2 regions of the Paenibacillus hunanensis genome follow, and region 1 is predicted to be linked to the other one. Evidence: a T-box and tRNA genes for the amino acid it is inferred to sense, from the RefSeq annotation. Region 1 holds a T-box; the other holds one or more tRNA genes.
The links. A T-box is a leader RNA that pairs with one kind of tRNA and senses whether it is charged. The one in region 1 lies ahead of SK066_RS05960 (valine--tRNA ligase), so its partner is inferred to be a tRNA-Val.
Positions count from the first base shown of each region.

Region 1 (3,430 bases):
TACACATCGTCCTAAGCAATGGCTACCGACTGAGCATGCGGTTCGCCGCGGAGAGTGGCTGGAGATCATACCAGATCGTAGCCTTGATCTCGAACGGCCAGAGGGTCGACATGTACGGATGATGGAATGGCTTAAAAGCGAAGCATTTCCAGCTAAAATTGTTGGATTGCTGCAATCACGTGGTGAAATTCAGCTACAGGGTGATCATATCCGCTTGCGCGTATTTCCTAATACTCCGTACGGTTTCCAGCCGGATTATAGCTATAATCTTGAAGTGCTATACGAGGATGATTATGTACTCGTTGTCCACAAGCCAGCCGGTATGAATGTGCATCCATCCGATGCCAATGACGCAACGATTACGCTCGCCCACGCAGTTGCAGCCTACTACGAACAAACAGGTCAATCCTGTGCCGTTCGTCATGTACATCGACTAGATGAGGATACAACAGGCCCCGTCCTATATGCCAAAAACGAGCTTGCACTCTACCTGCTCGATGAACAAATGCGCAGCAAATCCATCCATCGTCGCTATGTCGCACTGGTGCATGGCAAAGTAAATGAACGCTTAAACGTGATTGATGAATTGATCGGCAAAGACCGTCATCACAAGCAACGCCGCCGCGTCTCACCTGGCGGACAGGCAGCGATCACACATGTCCAATGCTTACGTACAACTCCTAAAGCCAGTCTTGTTCAACTCGAGCTTGAAACCGGCCGCACACACCAGATCCGAGTGCATATGAGCTATGTGGGTCACCCTCTAATCGGCGACACACTGTACGGCGGCAAACCTGACCTGCTCCCACGTCAGGCACTGCACGGCGAACAGCTTGGCTTCACCCATCCATGGACAGGCGAGCCGTTGAGCATCAACGACCCGTGGCCTGCTGATCTGGAACAAGCGGCAAGGGGATTGAAATTGCTGTAAAGGTAGCTCAAGAAATAGGTATAGGAACTTCTTTCATTGATATATCTATTCATAAGAGCTGCACTTCACTGCGAGAAGGACACAAGCATCCGTATTCATGTTAGCTTTATATTGACTTTCCACGGTTACCAAGTTATGATGTTGAGTGAAATTATTGCACCATATAGCTTGATCAATCATACAGACTATGAACGGGAATAGTAGATGTTATCGGCCTCTAGAGAGCGGAACTGCTGCGCTGAAAGGTTCTGCAGGATACGAGACGTCGAAGTCGCCCGGAAGTCGTTTATTTGAATCCCGTCCTTGTTCCTGCATAGTCAAATGGCTGGCGACAGACGGAGCTAGAATAGACCGGTAGCAGCCGTTATCTGCCTTCGAGTGTCGTTACCACGCGTATAGCGATCCATATGGGTCAGGCTATAATTGCACTGCCCTTCAGCAGGTAACGAAACAAAGGTGGTACCACGAGAGCAATGCCTTTCGTCCTTTGAGACGAAGGGCTTTTTTTATTTTATGCGCCGAAAGGGTATGAATACACGCTTGTCCAATACTAATGATCGAAACTTGATGGAGGGATCTGCATGACAGAGACGAACAACACAGCAACAACCTCGATGCCAACGACGTACGACCCGAAAGCGGCCGAACGCAAATGGTACGATTACTGGATGGAAAATGAGTTTTTCAAAGCGGGTCAGCGCCCGGATGCTACACCATATACGATCGTAATTCCACCGCCAAACGTAACCGGTATGCTGCATATTGGTCATGCGCTTGATTTTACACTGCAAGATATTATGATTCGTACGAAGCGTATGCAGGGCTATGACGCACTCTGGCTGCCAGGCTCTGACCATGCAGGGATTGCGACACAGACTAAGGTTGAGCAAAATCTGCGTGCCGAAGGCATCACACGTCATGATCTGGGACGCGAGAAGTTTTTGGAGAAGGTATGGGAATGGAAGGATAAATACGCCGAGACGATCCATGAGCAATGGGCGAAAATGGGCTTCTCGCTGGACTATTCCCGTGAGCGTTTTACACTGGATGAAGGTCTGTCCAAAGCGGTTCGCCACGTATTCGTAACCCTATATGAAAAAGGGCTGATCTACCGTGGCAAACGCATCATCAACTGGGATCCGCAGGCGCGTACTGCCCTGTCGGATATTGAGGTTGAATACAAAGAAGTGAACGGTCATCTGTACCATCTGGAGTATCCGCTCCAAGACGGCAGTGGCTCCATTGTTGTAGCAACGACTCGTCCAGAAACGATGCTGGGCGATGCAGCGGTTGCTGTTCATCCGAAGGATGAGCGTTATAGCGACATGATCGGCAAAATGCTCGTACTGCCAATTACGGGCCGCGAGATTCCGATTATTGCTGACGATTATGTAGACCGTGAATTTGGTAGTGGTGCAGTCAAGATCACACCAGCTCACGATCCAAACGACTTTGAAATGGGTCAGCGTCATGATCTGCAACAGATCGTTGTGATGGACGAAGGCGGCATCATGAACGAAAATGCGGATAAATATCAGGGCATGGATCGCAGTGATGCACGTAAGCAGCTCGTCAAAGACCTGCAAGAAGCTGGCGTATTGATCAAAATCGAAGATCACCTGCATCAGGTAGGTCATAGCGAGCGTACAGGCGCTGTAGTTGAGCCGTATCTGTCCACACAATGGTTCGTTAAAATGAAACCACTGGCAGATAAAGCGATCGAAGCACAACGCAGTGGCAATGGCACGAACTTCGTACCGGATCGTTTTGAGAAAACGTATCTGAACTGGATCGAAAATGTACGCGACTGGTGTATTTCCCGTCAGCTCTGGTGGGGACATCGTATCCCGGCATGGTACTGTGAGGAAACTGGCGAAATTATCGTTTCGGCTGAAGACCCAACAGGCTTGCCAGAGCATGCAGGCAAAACGCTGCGCCAGGATGATGATGTACTGGATACATGGTTCAGCTCTGCGCTATGGCCATTTTCCACACTGGGCTGGCCAGATCAAACGGAAGACCTGAAACGCTACTATCCGACCGATCTGCTCGTAACCGGCTATGACATTATCTATTTCTGGGTTGCGCGTATGATCTTTACCGGATTGGAGTTTACCGATCAGATTCCGTTTAAGGATGTACTCATGCATGGTCTCGTTCGTGCAGCTGACGGTCAGAAGATGTCCAAGTCGCTGGGCAACGGTGTGGATCCGCTCGACGTGATCGAGCAATATGGCGCGGATGCAATGCGGTATATGATTTCGACGGGCAGCACGCCAGGTCAGGATCTTCGTTTCCGCTGGGAGCGTGTAGAGCAATCCCGTAACTTTGCGAATAAAATTTGGAATGCCTCCCGTTTTGCATTGATGAACATGGAAGGCTTCACCTTTGAAGATATCGATCTGTCCGGCAACTTGAGCACTGCGGATCGCTGGATTTTGCATCGCTTGAATGAAACAGCACGCGATATTACGCGTCTGATCGATTCCTATGAATTTG
Region 1 is NZ_CP139194.1:1,485,780-1,489,209, forward strand. It holds gene SK066_RS05955 (RluA family pseudouridine synthase) at 1-931, shown strand, start outside; T-box leader at 1,110-1,422, shown strand; gene SK066_RS05960 (valine--tRNA ligase) at 1,513-3,430, shown strand, end outside.

Region 2 (3,430 bases), 510 kb from region 1:
TGAAATGCGTACGATTGTAGCATTAATCAAAATATAAGAAATTGTACTTACTGCTGTCATCATAAATGACAAATCTAGCTCCGTTCGAAGCATATAGCTCATCAAACTCATAATCAATACAATAAATGAAACTGTGCCGATATACTCCAACGGCTTGAGCCGAAATATCGACAGCATCAATGCGAAAATCGCCAAATACTCTATGCTGGAAAAGAATACAAATCTGATGGCTTCTAGCAATTTTCTTCCTCCCGATTCAAAAGCATATATAAATTATACGGTAAATATATCCTTTTTCAACAAAAAAAGCGTTGCTTTAAAAAATTCTTAAACTAACTTATCTAAATTGAATACATAAATAGATTTTTTTGTAAATAGAGCATGATTTTAGCTTAAAAAACAAGCAAAAAAAGGCCTGGAAGCGATCACCATCACACGATGATTACCGTCCAGACCTCTTGTTTATCCGTATCTTAATCTTCAGCGATATCAGCGCGCAGAACGCTCGCCACTTCGATCATTTTCGGAATAACGGCTTCATTGGTGCCAGATACATACAGGTCGCCGCCATAATGACGGAAAGGAATAACCGCTGTGCCTGTATGCCATAAAAAGAAGTCGCCCTCGATCGACATGGTCGCTTCGCCCTTTACTGTAAATACGGATGTATATTCCATATCAGGCTGAGTATCAAAATACGCCTTGCATTCCTCAAGCGTAATCGCTTTTTGCTCATTATCAATTTGCTGGTTGTCTCGTGTAATACGATAACGTTGTGCCATCATGCGCCTCCTCTTGTTTTGCTCATTTCCAAAGCTTTATTATACACAAAGCAAAAAGCGCCTGCCAGCGCAAGCTTGTGTACGAGCAGCGAAAGGAAATCAAGTTGGGTTAGAATGAATACAGAGCACTGTATCCTGTTATTCTTTTGCTTATCTGAATTTTTTGGATCATTTGAATTGCAGGTAGCATCGTTCATGCTAATCTGCTTGCTCCGCTCATGATTTACTTCAACGCGTCAATCGCCGCACAAATGTACGATGGAATGCTGCGTTTATTCTTCTCCTTCATTGTCTCCGTATAAACAATTAATGGTTCGCCATCCAGCAATGGATAGCCATATTCATGCGCACCTCTATATTCCACTACACGCCCTCTAGCATGCAGACATGCCGCTTCATAATCAGCGAGCACATGAAATACGTGCAGCACCGATCGATCAATATAAGCATAGGCTGGTTGGGACATACGCTCGCCTCCTTACAAGTACTCATAAAAACAACGCTAGTAACTCCAAACCGGGATACTTGTAGCTGTATCCATTGATGGTTTGGTGCTAGTAGCGTTGCTTTTGAAAATAGAGACTTAACGATTGGTCAGACGCATTTTGCTTGTATGGTATACATGCGCAGCGACTCTAAACAATATAAACAGCAAAACCGCAAATACAATTACAGACATCGGTACATCACGAAGTGCCAGTATTAAGGTCTGTGCCAGTGTAATCAGCGGAAACAAAATGACGCATACAAAGATCAATGGGAACAGAATAAGCGATAGAATCCGTCTCATGAAGGCGCCTCCTTTCGATTTGAATACGCGGCGATAGGATAATAAATACAGCATTATCCTGCACGTTTAAAGCTAGTTATCATTCATGTATTTAAGATCAGGCCAATGCGTCTGGAGTTGAATTTTATACGATTCATGTTTAATTCGCTGTTTATGTATCTTTTCCTTCTATATGTAAGCAGATAAATTAAATTATTTAGCAATGGTGTACGGAACATATACTTGTAGATACATTAGAATCGAAGCTTGTCCCCAATATGTCCCTTAACGTATATGTTGATTAAATAAGCATCTGTATATAAACAAAAAAGCCCTTGATTTCTCAAGGACTTTTTTCGATAATTTCTGATGACCTGTAGTGGGATCGAACCACTGACCCCTACCCTGTCAAGATAGTGCTCTCCCGCTGAGCTAACAGGTCATATTATAATAACAAAACTTAATATATCAAATCCTGTAAGGTGCGTCAAGTAATAAATAACTCGCTTTTATTGCAGCGACGTAATAGGCGGCTTTTATAAAGCAATCCTCTTCGCTGATCACATGTACCTATTCAATCTTAGCGAAAAGAAGCTGGGATCGCGTTTCAATAAATAATGCTACAATAGCGCAGTAGCCAATATCCGCTTGCTACTTCTATATCATCTAAACCTTTATTACAAAAACCAAAGGATGAACGATTATGTATAGACTTAGAAAAATACGGCTAAAGCATATTTTTATTTTATATCTTATCATCCTATTCGATATCATCTGCTTAAAATTCTTTGGACATGTAGGCGCTATGATTACTACGATCAAAGGTCATTATTATGCCAGGCAAGCTGGGTTTTGGAATGTGAATTTGACTCCTTTTGATGATTTATATACGACCTATCGCTTTTATATACGTGAGGGTGATTATGCAGGCGCTCCTGTCAGAGTGCTGTTTGCGAATATCTATTTATTGATTCCATTAGGCTTTTTATTACCTTTTGTGCGGAGAAATTTTAATTATGTTCAAACGATAGGCATTTGCCTGCTGATTATTACAGGGATAGAAGCATTTCAATTCGTATCGATGCTCGGTATCGCTGATCTCGATGATGTGATGATCAATATGATCGGTTGTCATATTGGATATGCGCTGGCATGTATGTTACAGCTGATTCGGGTCAAGCTGAATTGGGATATACCTTTCTTGCCTGAATTAACTCTGTTCGTCAAAAGAGTTAACCATTAAAAGCGGCAGGGATCGTTCCCTGCCGCTTTTAGCGTCTCATTCAGCTATTACAATTACACCTACTATTCACCAGCACACCCGATCTCGTGCTTACAGCTTACTCACCGAACCAGCCACTGCAACCAGCTGATCCTTTGTCAGCAAACCGTCCAGTGCGCGCAGTGTGAAGTAGTTGCCATCCAGCTCAAATGCTAGCGAAGCTGTCTCTGTTGCTGTAGATGCATAATACGTACCTGCTGCGCCGTTAGCCAGCTGTACCTTGGTACCACCGTTGCCGAAGTCACCGCCGCTATTGTCGCGGGCTGCTGCGGATACGATCATATGCTTGTAGAGCAGGTTGACGCTGTCTGCGCCGTCAGCGGCTGCTACTTTTACGAATTGATCTTGGCTACCGATTTTGGTCGGAGCATATGGGGTTGTAAAGCTTGGTACACCGAAGCCGCTACGCGCTTCTTTCATTTGCTGGATCTGAGCTGCTGTATAAGAAACAGCTTTTACGCTGCTATTCGATGTGTTGCCTGTAGATGTGCTTCCACTGCCAGAAGTCGAGCCTGTGGATGAGCTTCCGTTACCGATCGATACTTTACCCTGAGATGCATTATAGTTGACCGGAACATCCAGTGCATCGGCAAGTGA
Region 2 is NZ_CP139194.1:1,996,022-1,999,451, reverse strand. It holds gene SK066_RS08100 (hypothetical protein) at 1-240, opposite strand, end outside; gene SK066_RS08095 (hypothetical protein) at 474-782, opposite strand; gene SK066_RS08090 (hypothetical protein) at 1,006-1,248, opposite strand; gene SK066_RS08085 (hypothetical protein) at 1,366-1,572, opposite strand; tRNA gene SK066_RS08080 (tRNA-Val) at 1,922-1,993, opposite strand; gene SK066_RS08075 (VanZ family protein) at 2,255-2,794, shown strand; gene SK066_RS08070 (stalk domain-containing protein) at 2,885-3,430, opposite strand, start outside.
Region 2: it has a tRNA-Val gene. The T-box ahead of SK066_RS05960 (valine--tRNA ligase) is inferred to sense a tRNA for this amino acid. The anticodon was not compared.